DNA from 2 places in the Polaromonas sp. P1_G4 genome. Region 2 is predicted to be linked to the other one. Evidence: riboswitches for the same ligand, from Rfam matches in the RefSeq annotation. Region 2 holds a riboswitch; the other holds the start of a gene.
The links. A riboswitch is a leader RNA that binds a small molecule or an ion and turns the genes downstream of it on or off. The one in region 2 is predicted to bind glycine.
Positions count from the first base shown of each region.

Region 1: linked by a shared signal. The riboswitch ahead of AC1D1X_RS09525 (D-amino acid dehydrogenase) and the one ahead of gcvT (glycine cleavage system aminomethyltransferase GcvT) in region 2 are both predicted to bind glycine.

Region 1 is NZ_JBFUCA010000146.1:4,209-12,658, reverse strand. It holds gene AC1D1X_RS09530 (GrpB family protein) at 137-673, shown strand; glycine riboswitch at 870-991, shown strand; gene AC1D1X_RS09525 (D-amino acid dehydrogenase) at 1,102-2,415, shown strand; gene AC1D1X_RS09520 (OmpW/AlkL family protein) at 2,481-3,080, opposite strand; gene AC1D1X_RS09515 (hypothetical protein) at 3,185-3,316, opposite strand; gene AC1D1X_RS09510 (DUF1737 domain-containing protein) at 3,354-3,560, shown strand; gene AC1D1X_RS09505 (hypothetical protein) at 3,560-4,144, shown strand; gene phnD (phosphate/phosphite/phosphonate ABC transporter substrate-binding protein) at 4,301-5,266, shown strand; gene AC1D1X_RS09495 (response regulator) at 5,585-7,990, opposite strand; gene AC1D1X_RS09490 (sensor histidine kinase) at 7,987-8,450, opposite strand, start outside.
Region 2 is NZ_JBFUCA010000072.1:3,711-11,173, forward strand. It holds gene gcvT (glycine cleavage system aminomethyltransferase GcvT) at 1-991, opposite strand, end outside; glycine riboswitch at 1,047-1,150, opposite strand; glycine riboswitch at 1,172-1,287, opposite strand; gene AC1D1X_RS05800 (hypothetical protein) at 1,315-1,884, opposite strand; gene AC1D1X_RS05805 (TRAP transporter large permease) at 1,957-3,234, opposite strand; gene AC1D1X_RS05810 (TRAP transporter small permease) at 3,374-3,868, opposite strand; gene AC1D1X_RS05815 (TRAP transporter substrate-binding protein) at 3,980-4,951, opposite strand; gene denD (D-erythronate dehydrogenase) at 5,044-6,069, opposite strand; gene AC1D1X_RS05825 (acyltransferase family protein) at 6,378-7,391, opposite strand.

The DNA.
Region 1 (8,450 bases), on a different contig from region 2:
CTGCTCGCGCAATTACTGATTGGGCAAATGGCCTTTTTTATGCTTAAAACCGCCTTAAAAATGACCCCGCAAAGGATTCTGGCGTGTCGCACAGCGTTTTTTGCCCCTGCACAACAACCTGCCAGCCGTCACGCGCATGACTGACCAGGAATCGCTGCTTGCCGCTATCCACGAGGAAGTGGTCTTGCAGGCCTACAACCCGGCCTGGCCCCAGCAGTTTGTGGCTGAGCGGGACCGCCTGCTTGCGCTCTCCCCCCAGCTGCCGGCCCGCCTGATCGACATCCAGCACATCGGCAGCACGGCCGTGCCCGGCCTGGCGGCCAAACCGGTGATTGACATGCTGGCCGGTGTGGAATCAATCGCGGCGGCTGAAGCGCTTCTGGCGCCGCTGTGCGCCAACGGCTACACGACCTCCGCTGAATTCAATGCCTCGCTGTCTGACCGCAAATGGCTGATGCGCTGGGCAGAGGGGCGGCGCACGCATCACCTGCACCTGGTGGTGCACGGCGGCGAGGTGTGGGCGCAGCGCCTGCGTTTTCGCGACGCCCTGCGTTCGGACCCGGCGCTGGCGGCGCGCTATGCCGCGCTCAAGGCGGAACTGGCGGCCAGGCACCCGGGTGACCGCGAGGCCTATACCGATGCCAAAGCCGCGTTTGTGAACGCGGCCAGCTAAGGCTGAGCCGCCCTGCTTCCTACTATTAAGCCGCTGAATCAACCCGCTAGACCTGTACTGAACGCCCTATTCACGCTTGGCAAAACAGGCTTCGGTGGTAAATTCAAACCCGTTCAAGCAGGAGAGCGCTGCCCCACAAGGCAGCCACCGAAGGCGCAAACTTCCATAATCGCTCAGGTCCCGTACTGCCCGGAACACACAGCCGTCTGGAGAGACGCCGCACGCAAGGTGCAGCGCACCGAAGGAGCAAAGCCGAAGCTTGTCATCGACATCAAAGCAGCGGCTGAATCTCTCAGGTAACAAGGACAGTGGAAGCGGCCGCAAGCATGTGATGGCTTGGCGGTTGCCACGTTTCTTTTTGATTCAAGCACCCCAAGGCATTGCACTTGCGCAACTGCAATGTTCTGCTTGAATGAAAAGGAATCGTCATGAAAGTCATGGTTTTGGGAGCTGGTGTCACGGGTATCACCACGGCCTGGTATTTGGCGCAACGCGGCCATGAAGTAACGGTGGTGGAGCGCCGCAACGCGGCCGCGATGGAAACCAGTTTTGCCAACGGCGGGCAAATATCGGTGAGCCATGCGGAACCCTGGGCCAACCCGGGCGCGCCGCTCAAGGTCTTGCAATGGCTGGCGCGTGAAGATGCGCCTCTGCTCTTCAGGCTGCGCGCCGATGTGAACCAGTGGCTGTGGGGGCTGGAGTTTTTGCGCAACTGCACGCCCGCGCGTACGGCACAAAACATCAAGCAGATCGTGAACCTGGGCATGTACAGCCGCGGCGCGCTGCAAAAACTGCGCGCCGAGCTGGGCCTGCTGTACAACGCGCAGACCAAGGGCATCCTGCACTTCTATACCAGCCAGGCCGAGTACGACGCGGCGCAGGAGCCCGCACGCATCATGCGCGAGCACGGCTGCGAGCTCGACATGAAGACGGCCGACGAATGTGTGGCGATTGAGCCCGCACTGGCGCAATGCCGCGGCAGCATCGTGGGCGGCAGCATGACACCCAGCGATGAATCGGGTGACGCCCGCGCTTTTACCGCCGCGCTGGCTGCGCGTTGCGAGCAGGCCGGTGTGAAATTTTTGTACAACACCACGGTGCTGGGCCTGGACGCCGCGCAGGGGCAGCTCAATGGCGTGCAGGTGGCGATGGGCAGCGGCGAGGCCGGCGGCAAGGTCGAGATGCTGAAAGCCGATGCGTATGTGATGTGCCTGGGCGCCTTCAGCGCGCAGTGGGCCAAGGTGCTGGGGCAAAGCCTGCGCATCTACCCGGCCAAGGGTTACTCGGTCACGCTGCCAGTGATCAACGAAGCCGCTTCCTATCAGGTCAGCCTGACGGATGACGAATACAAGCTGGTGTTCTCGCGCTTTGGCAACCGCTTGCGCATTGCCGGCACGGCCGAGCTTAATGGCTACAACACCGAGCTGAACCTGGTGCGCTGCAACGCCATCGTGCGCCGTGTAAAACAACTCTTTCCCGACATGACGGACGGCGAAGGCGCGCAGTTCTGGACGGGCCTGCGGCCGGCCACACCGAGCAATGTGCCTTACATCGGCAAAAGCAAGGCCTCCAATGTCTTCCTCAACACGGGCCACGGCACGCTGGGCTGGACGCATGCCTGCGGCTCGGGCGCGGCGATTGCGGACATCGTGAGCGGGCGCGTGCCGGAAGTCGACTTTGCATTTACGGGGATGGCGGCGCCGGGGCGTGTGATGGCGTTGCCGGGGATGGCAAAGGCCTGAACCCGCGCCGCCGCAAGCGCCCGCGAGAAGAGACGCGCAAGTTTGGGCGTCTCACCCTTTTCTGCTCAAAACCGCCAGCCAAGCCCCACACCCAACAACATCGGGTCGGCCTTGAACGTGCCGATGTTGGCGCCGCCCGCGGACACGTCGGTGCGGATGTAGACCTTCTTCAGGTCGAAGTTCAGGGACAGCTGCTTGCCGAGGGGAATGTCCACGCCGACCTGCAGCGCCGGGCCCCAGCTGCTGCGTTTGATGTCCACGCCAGCCGGCAGGCTGACCGCACTGAAGCGGGTGTAGTTGACGCCCGCGCCGACATAGGGCTTGAAGGCGCCCGCACCCAGCGAGTCGAAGTGGTATTGCGCCATCAGCGTGGGCGGCAGGTGCTTGAAGCTGCCGATGGCGGTGCCGCGGGACGACAGCGTGTGCTTTTGCGGAACCGTCAGCACCAGCTCGACTGCGAAGTTGGGGTTGAGGAAATAGCTGATGTCGAACTCCGGCATCCACTTGTTGTTGATGGCCAGCCCGAGGCCGGTGCTGTCACCGTTGGCGCTGTCCAGGTGGACGGCGCGCGCTCGGACCAGCCAGGGGCCTTCAGCGGTTTGGGCAAAAGCGGCACCCGACAAAAGGGTGCAGAGGGCAGCGGCGGCAATGATTTGCTTTTTCATGGGTAAGTAACAGAAGAGACGGGAACATTCCCGTCATTGATTGGAGCCGTACGGCCCGTTGGGCGGCTTGATCTGGCGCAAATGCGGCCCAGCCGTCAACGCAATCAGCGCAAACCTTGCGGCAGCTCAAATAGGGGTAGCGCCTTCGGTGGCTGGCGGGCGCCCGGATCCTGCGTGTCGGCGCGCACTACCTCCGCGGTCACGACCAACAACACCTGCAGCATCTGCACGGACACGGTAATATCGCCCTCCGTTCATCAGCCGCTTGCCGCCATGACATCACCCGCCACCACGCCCCCCGACGGTCTTCCCACCTACAGGCTCCTTACCGGCCCGGATGACGCGAGCTTTTGCCGCCGGGTGAGTGAGGTGCTTGCCATGGGTTACGAGCTTTACGGCTCGCCGGCGGCGACCTTCAATGGCGAGAACGTGATCGTGGCGCAGGCGGTGCTGTGGCCTTCGCTGCGCAAGGCCGGCTGATGAGCCCTGCGCTGCCCCTGAACCCCGCAACGCTCCAGGCCATGGCGGATTTTCCGCGCCAGCTGGAGCAGTTCTACGACGCGATTCCTGAAAGCCACAAGCGCTGGACGCCGCCGTCGTGGGAAGGCATTCCGAGCGAAAACTTCACGGCCCTCGCGCAGATCTGCCACATCAGGGACATCGAGATTGACGGCTATCACGTGCGGTTTCAGCGCACCTTGTCAGAGGCCAGCCCCGTGCTGGAATCACTGGACGGCTACGTGCTGGAAAAGCAACGCGACTACGCGGCCGCTGATGCGCAAGAGGCCATCGCGGCGTTTCGGGCAGCGCGCACCCGGACGATGGCCATGCTGTCGGGCATCACGCCCGGGCAACTTGGCCGTACGGCACCTGGCCGGGCTGCAATGGCTGCTCGGCAAAATCGACGCCTCGCTCGCCGCTTGAGGCGTCCGCCGCCCCCCCCCCCCCGCCGCACAGCACGCGCGTATCCTGAGGCGCAGTATTCGCCGCCGCCCAGGCGCTTACAGGTTGCCAGCGCCATCTTTTCAATGAAAAAACAACAGCCTCTGACGCAGATACGCTGATTTATGTCACGAAGGTATTCATTCGAATGTAACAAAAAGTTCGTTTTGATGCACCGTCATGCACACTGATTGGGCTGGGAACGCGGTTTGTGCGGCCAAGGGCACACAAACCGGCATTCCTGCGTATCGGTTTCATAGACAACTGGAGTGATCAAGATGAAGTTTTATCTGCGCCATGCCGCAATATTGGCCAGCGCCGCTTGCGCCCTGGGTTCAGCAACAGCCCAGACCGACGAGGCAAAGCCTGCACGCAAGGCGAAAGCTGCGGCTGCTACCCCCGCGCCCGAAAAATATTCCGGCCCACGCGAAAAAATGGTCGTGGCCATGCCCAAGACCTATGGCAAGAGCGAAACCATGGCCTTGTGGGGCGACTACTTCAGCCACCTGTCACGCTGCGGAAACATCGACCTGCAAAACGCGCAAGGCGAATCGATGGACAAGACCAGCAACATCGACATCCTCGGTGAAAAAGAGCTGATTGAAGGTATCTCGGCCGGCAAGGTCCAGCTGGCACAGGTCAACCCCGGCCTGGCTGCGCAGTTGGTCACCGCCGGCCAGCCGGCGCCGTTTGGCGTTCCGGGCAACAAGGCCACGGGCCTGCGCAACTCCTACAAACTGATTCTGATCACCCGCATCGACAGCCCGTACAGGGAACCGAAGGACCTGATTGGCAAGAAAATCGCGCACACCACACCCACCTCCAACTCGGGCAACCTCGCGCCGCGCGCGCTGTTCCCGGCGCTGGGCCTGACGCCGGACAAGGACTACGAAGTCGTGTTCTCCAACGGCCACGAGCGCTCCGTCACGGGCGTGATGCATGGTTTTTATCCGGCCGCAGCTGTGGCCAGCGATTTGTACCAGCGCATGGTCGTCAAGGGTGACGTCAAGGGCTCGAGCATTCGCACGATCTGGGAAAGCCCGCCCTTCATGACGGAAACCTGGACCATGAGCAAGGACGTTTCGCCCGAACTGCAGGCACGCGTGAAGAAATGCTCGTTCAGCTACAGCTTCTCGCCCACACTGAAAAAGCAGCTGCCCGGCAACGACACATTCCTGCCCATCAACTTTGATCGCGATTTCGCGACGGTGATGCAGGTCTACCGCGCCAGTCAAAAGAAGTAAGGCCCCCACGGTCGCTCACTTCGTGTAGCTCCCTGCCCCCCGAGGGGGCCGCCCGCCTGCGGTCTGGCAAAGCCGAAAAATTGGTGCACCCCTATCGGGCTCACTGCGTGTAGCCCTTTTCCCCTTGCAGGGGACGGTGCCTGCGGCCCGGCAAAGCCGGTTCCACGGCATCCGCTGGCGTGAAGAGTCCAATGGCGTAACTAACAGGGGTATTCCACCAGCGGGGGCCGAGGGTCCGGCTTCGCCGGCCCCAGGCGCCGCCCCCTCGAGGGGGGAACAGGCTACACGCCAGTGAGCCTGGACGGGGGTGGATCTATTTCAGGCGCTTAGAGGTGGGTGAACCGTCCCCCACAGGCTTTCATCGAGCACCCGCTGCAGGGTGCGGATCAACTGCTCGTTGGAAGTGTGTGCCTTCACTAGTACCGCTTCTGCGCGCTGGCTTTGCTTCGGCTCCACATCGTGCGCAGAAAACACGACCACTGGCGGCACGATGTCCAGTGCTTCAATGGTGTCCAGCAGCCCCCAGCCCGAGCCGTCTTTCAACGTCAGGTCGAGCAGCACCAGGTCGTAGCGGCGGCGCGCAAGCTGGTCGCGTGCCTCGCGCAGCGTGGCGGCAAATTCGAAGGTGGCAAAGTCCTGGGCAATGGCGGCGGCAATGCGCTGTATGTCGAGGTCGTCCTCGACATGCAGAATGCGCGGCCGGCCTTCGGCCATGTTACCGATGGCACGGTGCAAACTGAGGATCAGGAGGTTCTCGTCGATGGGTTTTTCCAGCCATGTTGAAACCGCCAGCGGCTGGGTATTGAACTCGAGCTCGCCTTCTTCAGCATTTGCTGAAACCACCACGATCGGCAGGTCTTTCGTCGCCTCTTCGCGGCGCAGTGCCCGGATCAGGCTGATGCCGTCCTGGTCGGGCAGGTTCAGGTCGACCGTCATGGCAGCGTAGGGCATCAGCATGACTTGCTCCAGCGCCTGCCCTGCGCTGTGCACCATGTCCGAGTCAAAGCCGCCTTTATCAAGCATCAGGTTGATCAGGCGGGCAATGTCGGGATCGTCTTCGCAGACCAGGATGAGCGGCCTGGTCGCTGCGCCGGACCTGATGCTGGTCTGAATCGGCGCCGGCACCGCCTCGGGCAGCTCAAAGAAGAAAACAGTTCCGACGCCGGTTTCCGTCGTGAACCCGATTTGGCCGCCCATCCGCTCCACGATGGCACGCGAGATGTTCAGGCCCAGGCCCGTACCACCCATTTTTCGGGTGTCCGATGTGTCGGCTTGCGAGAATTTCTGAAAGATGCGCTTTCGGAACTCTTCGGGAATGCCGGGGCCGCTGTCGGCGACTTCCACCCGGACCCTGCCGCTCTTGCACAGCAGCCGGACTTCCACACGGGACTGGGCCGGCGCGAATTTCACCGCGTTGGACAACAGGTTGGTAATGACCTGGGTCAGCCTGTCGCTGTCGACGCTGACCCTTACCGCTTCTGCCGGGGCATCCAGAACCAGCTTGACGTTGTGCTGGCCTGCGAAGCCTTCGTTGGCCGTCAGGGCTTGCGTCAGCAAAGGTTGCAGTTCCATCTGCTGGAAGTCAAACCGCATTTTTCCGGATTCGATTTTTTCGCTGTCAAGAATGTCGTTGATCAACCTGATGAGCCGTTCGCAATTGTTGGTAGCGATGCCGACCAGGTTTTTGGCCATGGCCGGCAGCTCACCGGCCACGCCGCCGGCGATCAGGCCCAGTGAGCCGCGAATGGAGGTCAGCGGGGTGCGCAACTCATGACTGACGGTAGAGACAAACTCACTCTTCATGCGGTCAATGCGCTTGAGTTCGGTCACATCGGTGCCCAGCGAGAAGAAGCCGACAACCTTGCCTTCGTCCTCGTTTTCGCCGTAGCGTGGAAAGTACTGCATGACGTAGTCGCGCAGCTGGCCATCCGACGTGGCCTGCGTGCGGTCGTATTGCGCCGCGTAACCAGCGAGCGCCTCTTCAATCTTGCCCCGCTCTTTTTCGTGGAGCTCGTCGCCCATCAGCTCACGCATGGTCTTGCCGTGGATCTGGTCGTGCTTCAGGCCAAGAACTTCTTCGTAGGCAAGGTTATGGAACTGAAAGCGCTGTTCGGCGTCGATATAGGCAATCAAGGCGGGCACGCTGTCCGTGATCTGGCGCAGTTGTGATTCGCTGTCATGCAAGGCGCGGGTGCGCTCCTGCACGGCCTCCTCCAGGCCGCTCACCTGCGCTGCCGCCTGCTGCGCCAGCTCCCATTTGGTGGTCAGCATTCTTGCCAGCTGGCTGACTTCAACCGGATCAAATGGTTTTTTCAGAATCAGGAGGCGATCCCGGGCCTCCAGCCGCGCGAACACATCTTCCCAGGCGTGGTCGGAGTAGGCGGTGCAGATGACGATCTGTACCTTTGGATCAACGCGCCAGAGCCGTTCGATGGTCTCCACACCATCCCAGCCCGGCGGCATGCGCATGTCCACAAAGGCCATGGCATAGGGCCGCCCGGCCCGAACGGATGCCTCGACCTTGTCCAGACCCTCACGTCCCTGGTAGGCCGAGTCCAGCTCAAAGCCATCATCGGACACCGGTGCGGCGTCGCCAAACAACAGGGCTTCGGCATCGTCCAGGTCATGCGCAACCGGTCTGGACGCAAGAATTTTCCGGAAGTCTTCGTGGATGGACGGCATGTCGTCGATCAGCAAAATGCGCCGGTTCTGCAGTTGAGTCATGGCTGGCTCCTGTGTTTTTTCGCATCAGCCGGGCTTTCATCGGGCGAGTGTTGCCGCACAGGCGATGGTATGGTGAAGAAAAATGTGGCACCTTGCCCCACCGCCCCTTCGGCCCAGATACGACCGCCGTGACGGGAAATGATCCGGTGAGCGCTTGCCAGCCCGATTCCCATCCCTGCAAACTCACCCGGTGAATGCAGGCGCTGGAAGGTACCGAACAATTTGTCCGCGTACGTCATGTCAAACCCGACGCCGTTATCACGGACAAAATAAACTGTACTTTCGTTGTCGGGGTGCTGCGCCCCAACCCAGATCTCGGGGGCAGTGGCATGGACGGTGAACTTCCATGCATTGGAAATAAGGTTTTCCATTACCTGGCACAGCAACGCGGAGTCACCCACAGCGACAAGGTTGGGCGTTATGTGGACTTTCACATCCCGCGCGGTATTGCGTTTCTGGC
Region 2 (7,463 bases):
CTTCGCCGATAGCCATGCCGTCGGTGCTTTGCAGTTCGGTGTGGTCGCGTACAGGAACGCGCTCCAGCGCCACCAGGCCGATACGCTTGCGGGTGAGTAGGGCGGGGTCTGCCAGTTGGGCCAGGATTTTGTCCGCACCCGGAAAGCCGCCGGCACGTGCGCCACCCGTGCGGCGGATCTTTTGCATGGCCCAGTTGAGGTTGGCCTCCACCGGCGTGGTGGTGGTGTCAATGTCGTTGCCATAGAGGCACAGGCCCGCTTCCAGCCGCAGCGAATTGCGCGCGCCCAGGCCGATGGGTTTGACTTCAGGTTGCGCGAGCAGCGCGCGTGCGAGTGCGTCAGCTTGCGAAGCAGGCACCGAGACTTCAAAGCCATCTTCACCGGTGTAGCCGCTGCGGGTGATGAAGCAGTCGCAGCCGGCCACGGTGAAGCGCCCGCCGGTCATGAACACCAGCTTTTCGACGCCTGGCGCCAGTCGCTGCAAGGCCGTGACGGCCTGCGGGCCCTGCAGTGCCATCAGAGCCATCTCGGGCATGGGGATGACTTCGCAGCGCGAACCGATTTTGGCCTGGATGTGCGCGATGTCGCCCGCCTTGCACGCACCGTTGACGATGACAAACAGGTCGCCGCCGTTCGCATAGTCACGGTTGAAGAACATCAGGTCGTCGATGATGCCGCCGTCGTCGTTCAACAGCAGGCCGTAGCGCTGCTTGCCGGCGGGCAGGTCGATCACATCAACGGGTATCAGGGATTCCAGCGCGACTGCGGCATCAGCACCCACCAGGCGTAGCTGGCCCATGTGGGACACGTCAAAAAGGCCGGCAGCCTGGCGTGTGTGGTGGTGTTCCGCCATCAGGCCCGCGGGGTACTGCACTGGCATCGAATAGCCCGCGAAAGGCACCATGCGCGCGCCAAGCTCCACATGCAGGTCATGCAGGGGCGTTTTCAACAAGGTTTCGGGGGCGGCGGAAGAGGTGGACGAATCGGACAAGGCATTCTCCAGGGGGCAAAMACGGTCATGGCAAGAACTTGTTCTCAATCCATGGGCTGCCCCTGCTGTCCACTTTACCTGAGAGATTCACCCGGCGATGCAGGCTTGCTCCTTCGGTGGGCTGCCCGTGAAAGGCGGCCTCTCTCCAGTAGGGAACGCCTTGCCGCGTGGTGCGCCGCAGGGCGGTTGCCAGTCCTTTTGCCTGAGCGTTCAGTGCTACTCAAGGGGGGTGCCCCCCRGGTGCTCGTGCGCCTTCGGCGGTTTTCGCGAGGAAAACTCTCTCCTGACACCGCTGAGTGTAACGGAAGCCGCTGTCGGCTCGATCAGGCGGCCTGGTGCTGCGGCAGCAGCATGGCGATGCGCTCGCTGATGGAGTCGGCGCGCTCGTGGCCCGCGATTTTTTCGATTTCCTCGATCATTTCGCGCGAGGCGCTGAGCATGGTCTCGCGGTCTTTGGCATTGCGCAGCGCTTCGCGAAAGCGCTCGGCCATCTCCGGGTTGCGCCGGGCGAACATGCGTTCGCAGATGTCGAACAGGAACATCCGGGTTGTGGCAAGCGAGCGCTTGCCTTCAAATTGATCGGCAGAGACCTGAATGGCCTGGGTGGTTTCGGGGCTGGGAAAGTTCTGTAACTGCGCCGGCGTGAGTGTTTGGGCGGGTGCAGGCGCAGGGTTTTTTGCCGGCGCGGACGTCTTGCCGGGATGGGCTTCCAGAAAGCCGTCGCGCAAAAGGCGCAGGGCAATGGCTTCGCCGTCGCCCTCAAACAGCGGGCGGAAGTCCTGGGCCGACTTGCTGCCGTCGGCCATCAGCAGCAGGGTGCGCTCGCGCTGGCCTAGCGTTCTCACGCCGGGCTTGAGCTCGGCACGGGCACGGTCGGTTTTGTGAAGCTGCATGGATTTCATCCTGAAATGAAACCCCGAGCATGGCTGCTGAAAATGACAGCCTCGTGAATCCTGTCCGAAAAGCTATTTTGCGTAGACGAGATCCCGCAGAGCCAGCGACAGCTGCGGGACGTAAGTGATCACCATCAGGCAAGCCAGTATCACCAATACAAACGGGAGCAGGTGGGTCACGATGCGGTCCAGCGATATCCTGGCGACGGTGCAGGCTGCAAACAGGTTCACGCCGAATGGCGGCGTGATCATGCCCAGCGCAAGGTTGACCACCATCACCAGCCCGAAGTGCACCGGGTCAATGCCGAAATGCACTGCCACTGGCGCCAGGATGGGCGCCAGCACGATGATGGCTGCGCTGGTTTCAATGAACATGCCGATGATGAATAGCGCCGCGTTGACGCCCAACAGGAAGAGGGCGGGCGACTGCAGCACGGCTTCCAGCCAGTGGCCTATGGCGTCCGGCACGCCGGCCCGGGTGATCAGGAAGGCGAACAACCCGGCATTGGCGATGATGAACATGATCACGGCACTGGAGAGCACCGATTTGCGCAGGATGACGTACAGGTCGGCCAGCTTGATCTCGCGGTAGATCACGATGCCCACGACCAGCGCATAAAACACCGCCACGGCAGAGGCTTCGGTCGGCGTGAAAATTCCGCCATAAATCCCGCCCAGAATAATCACCGGCATCAGCAATGCCCAGCCCGCCTGCCAGGTCGCCTTACCAAAGCTCAGGCGGCCGTCACCGTCCTGTTTGCCCCAGCCCTTCCAGCGGCAGTACAGGTGCACGAACAGCATCAATGCGCCGCCGATTAAAAGCCCCGGGCCGAAGCCGGCAATGAAGAGTTCGCCGATCGAGACCTCGGCGCTCACGCCATAAAGAATCATGGGGATGGACGGCGGAATAATCACGCCCAGTTCTGCGCTGGTGGCCTGCAGGGCCGCAGCGTAAGCGGTAGGGTAGCCGTGCTTGATGAGTGCCGGTATCAGGATGGCGCCTATGGCGAAAGTGGTGGCCACAGAGGAGCCGGACACTGCCGCAAAAATCATGCAAGTCAGCACGCAGGTCATGGGCAGACCGCCTTGCACGCCTCCCACAATGCTTTTGGCGAATTCGACCAGCCGGCGCGAGATGCCGCCGGTTTCCATCAGGTTGCCGGCCAGGATGAAGAAGGGAATGGCGGCCAGCGGAAACTTGTTGATCGAGGAGAACATCTCCTTGACTGAAATCAGCATGTTGGCGTTGGACGCCTGGATACCGAAGATGGACGCCAGGCCGATGGAAACGGCCACGGAAACGGTGAGTGCAAAGCACAGCACCATGGTCGAGATCATTACCGCGGTCATTCTTGGCCCCCACGGTCACTCACTTTGAGCCTGCGGCCGTTCCCTGCCCCTTGCACGGGGAAAGGGTCCGCCGGCCTGCGGCCCGGCAAAGCCGGTTCCGCGGCCCCTGCTTGAACGGGGTGAAATCCATCTTGGGTTTTCATTGTGCTGTCTCCAGTTCATTGCGCTGCGTGTCAATCAGGTTGCCGATGATGCCGATCACGCAGAACATGCCGCCGATCGGCATGGCCACATAACCCCAGAACATGGAAATGGATTCAAGGCCGGCCATGGACTGCACACGCCCGCGAAGGGAATAGTCCCAGCCCCACCAGACGATGACTGCGACGAGGGCCAGAGCGGCGATGCAGACCAGCCAGTCCAGCACCCGCTGGATGCGGGGTGGGCTCCAGCGGTAGAGCACATCCACGCTGACCATGGCGCCCTGGCGGAAAGCCATGGGAATTCCCATAAAGACCATCCAGATCAGGCTGAGGCGGATCAGAATTTCACTCCACTCTGCAGGCTGCTCGAAGACAAAACGCGTCAGGATCTGGAACACACCGAGCCCCGATGCGATGACCAGCATCACGCAGGCCACCAGCATGGAGAAGCCGGTGGTCCACCGTTCAAGTTGGAGAAAAGCTTGTTTCATGGATGCGCCGATACATGAGGAGAATTGAGAATTGCAATGAAAACGCCCGCAGACCAATGGCGGCGGGCGTAAGCAGCTACAAAAAAAGTAGCAAAATAGTTGCGGTACGGTTTACTTGTAGTTCCTGATCGCGTCGATGTTGGCTTTGCCGAACTGCTTTTCAAATTCAGCGTTGACCGGCGCCAGCGTTGCCACGAACTTCGCCTTGTCGACGTTTTCGATCACGGTCATGCCTTTGCTGCGCAGCTCGGCTACACCGTTGGCATCGTCCTGGTCCACGCGGGCCCGGTTCGCCTTGGTCGCTTCCTTGGCGGCATCAACGAAGGCTGTCTTGTCGGCAGCGCTGAGCTTGTCGAAGGCCGCTTTGTTCATCAAGAAAATGCAAGGTGAGTAAACGTGGCCGGTCAGTGAAAGGTGCTTTTGCACCTGGTCGAACTTGGCGGACATGATCACAGACAGGGGATTTTCCTGGCCGTCGACCGTGCCTTGCTGCAGCGCCGTGAATACTTCGGGAAAAGCCATGGGCGTGGTGATGATGCCCAGGCCTTTGTACGCAGCGATATGCACCGGATTTTCCATGGTGCGCATCTTCAGTCCCTTCAGGTCCTCCGGAACTTTCACGTCCCGCTTGCTGTTGGTCATGTGCCGAAAACCGTTTTCGGCCCAGGCCAGCGCCTTGAAGCCCTTGGCATCGAATTTGGTCAGGAGATTCTGGCCGATAGGGCCGTCCAGCACGGCGCGCGCGTGCGCCTTGTCCCGGAACAGGAAGGGAACGTCGAGGATCTTGGTCTCGGGGACAAAATTGGGTACGGGGCCGGTGGAGGAGAAGGCCAGCTCCTGGGTGCCCAGCTGCACGGCCTCGATGGATTCGCGTTCGCCGCCCAGGGCCCCGTTGTAGAAGGTCTGGACTTTGTAGCGGCCTGCTGTGCGTTTCTCGACTTCTTTGGCAAAAGTGTCGATGGCAATGCCCTGATGCGAATTCTGGGCCGTGGAAATGCTGATTTTCATGGTGGTCTGTGCATTTGCAGACGCCATGAATCCCGCTGCGAGCGTCATACCGATAATCAGTTTTGAAAGCTTCATGTTGTTTGTCTCCGTTGAGTGATCGGGCCGGGAATTTTGTGGACGACTGGGGCCGGTTCTGCATCAGGATTTTCCGACCATAAGCACACGCATTATTGCCGCGATGCATCTGCGGTCGTGCGCGGGTTTTCGCTTAAGTACGCCGCGATGATGCTTTCAAAATCACTGTCAGGCAGCAGGCCCAGCGACCGCGCGCGTGCTGCGTCGATATCGGCGGGCCAGTTGCCCACGATTCTTGCGATGACAGGGTCGTACACCCAGTCGATCAGTCCCGCCGCATCTTTGCCGGCCACCCGGGCCAACGCCTGCGCCATTTCACCGACCGTTGTCTTGAGGGCCGGCAGGTTGACGGCTGTGCGGGCGCCCCATTCGGTGTCGGTAGCCTCTGAAGCACGAATCAATCCCTCCACCGTACGTCCGGGCGACGCAAGAGCCACGGCCGTTTCGGGAGGAACAGGGCACTGTGCCCTCGTTCCCGCAAGGGGTTCCCGAATAATGCCGCTGAGAAAGCTCGATGCCGCACCGTTGGGTTTTCCGGGCCGCACGCTCACCGTCATCAGACGCACATTGCGCCCGCGTATGAAGCCCTTGCGCGCGTAATCAGCCACCAGTTGTTCACCGATAAATTTCTGGATGCCGTAGCTGTTCTGCGGTGTGGGCAGCGTTCTGTCATCGATGACCGCCGGGAGTGGTTGCTCGGGTGAATTGCCAAACACTGCAAGCGAACTGGCGAATACGACGGTGGGCGATGTATTCAGGGCACGGCACGCCTGCAGCAGCGCACGCGTAGCATCGACATTGCTGCGCATGCCAAGGTCGAAATCCGCTTCGCATTCACCGCTGACTGCCGCCGCCAGATGGAATATCAGCGTGTCTTTTTCTGTCACCACGAGTGCTTGCGGATGACCGTCTTCCAGCAGCCGGCTCAGATCGCCGGTGATGGTTCGAATGCGGTTGTCCGCGGCCAGCGCGGCCGGCGGCGCCACCCTGTCAACCAGTGTCACTGTCCGGATGGTTTGCGGTGCGCTGCCCGCAAGAGCCAATTGCCCCGCGTCCAGAAGTTGCCGGGCCAGCCTGGCCCCGAGAAATCCGGCGCCGCCGGTGATGACGATATTCATGGGTATGTTGTCTCTATCTTTTTGTTGGTTACTCGCCGGCATGCCCGCGCCGGTCCGATTGCCTGCGGTACGTGAGGCAGTTTAGTTCGAAAGAGGAGTCGTTCCATGCAGCCGCCAGATGGTGCTGATTTGGAAGATGCTCGGAGAAAAGTATCGTGCAACTCCGGCGGCACGGCTTCTGCTCCGACGTTCGAGCCGTTCAGGATTCGCCGCGGCGGCAGAGTCACTGATTGGGGCGCCAGGACGCCGCCAGTGATGAGCGGCTTGGCGCCCGAATGAAATGGGCCGCTGGCTCGAGCCCCGATCCTTCAGGCTGCTACCACGGGCTTCGGATTGGTTTTCGGCTTGCCCGGCACAGTTCCCAGCAGCCACAGATTCAGGCCTGCGTGCCGGCTGATAAGCAGCGCGGATACGACGGGGCCAGCAATCCCGGCGGCGAGTCCCAGCGTCATCAGGACATAGGTGTCCGTGATACCCAATTTCCTGAAGGCGATACGGCTCGCTGCCGTAAAAAAAACATGCAGCAGGTAAATCGCAAATGAGAAGGATCCAATGTAGGCCAGGGGCGCGAAACTCCAGCCACTCCGCAAAAGAAGAAAGGCGCTTGAGACGCCGAGCGCCAGTGCGGCCACAGAACTTCCCTGCTCGGAAAATTGCGGAAAAAGCATGGCCCCGGTAGCGGCGCAAATAAATACGGCCGCCGCCACAAGCCGGGCCGTTGGCGTCCCGATGTCAAATCGTTTGCAGGCAAGCCCGGCCAGGAAAAAAGGCAGAAGGTAAACAGCGCCGCGGGCGGCGAAATAGTTGGGTGGGCTGAAGTAGTCAAACAGCACCGCGCTGAGCGCCCAAGCCACTGCAAATCCGGTCGCAGTAGAAAGTGCGTTGAGGTGTTCCAGCAGCAGAACAACCAGGAAGACAATAAAAAGCGCTTCAAGAAACCAGAAGTGCCCCACGGGCTCAATGTGCAACAGCCACCACTGGTTGACCGATGAGTTGGCGCCTGGCGTGAAGGCCTGCACGACGGCAAAAATAGTTCCCACCGTAATCAGGGGGAGCAGCAGCCGCCGGACCTTGCCTTTAATGAATTCAGCAGCATTGCCTTCAGAGGGGCGAAATGCAGACACATAGCCTGAGATGAAAGAGAAGAGCGGCATGCGGATATAGGCCAGCCCTTCATTGAACATCTGCAACCAGTGCCCCTCCGGAACCTTCAGGCCCACTGAGGGCGTATCCCCTACCACATGAAACAGAACCAGCAAGATGCAGGCGATGCCCCTTACCGTATCCACTTCCATGCTGCGCTTCATTTTCTTACCGGTCATCAGCCTTGCGTTCCTCTTCTTGTTTCTTTGCTGTTTTGCTCGCTGCAACTGCGTGCACAAATTATGTGCGCA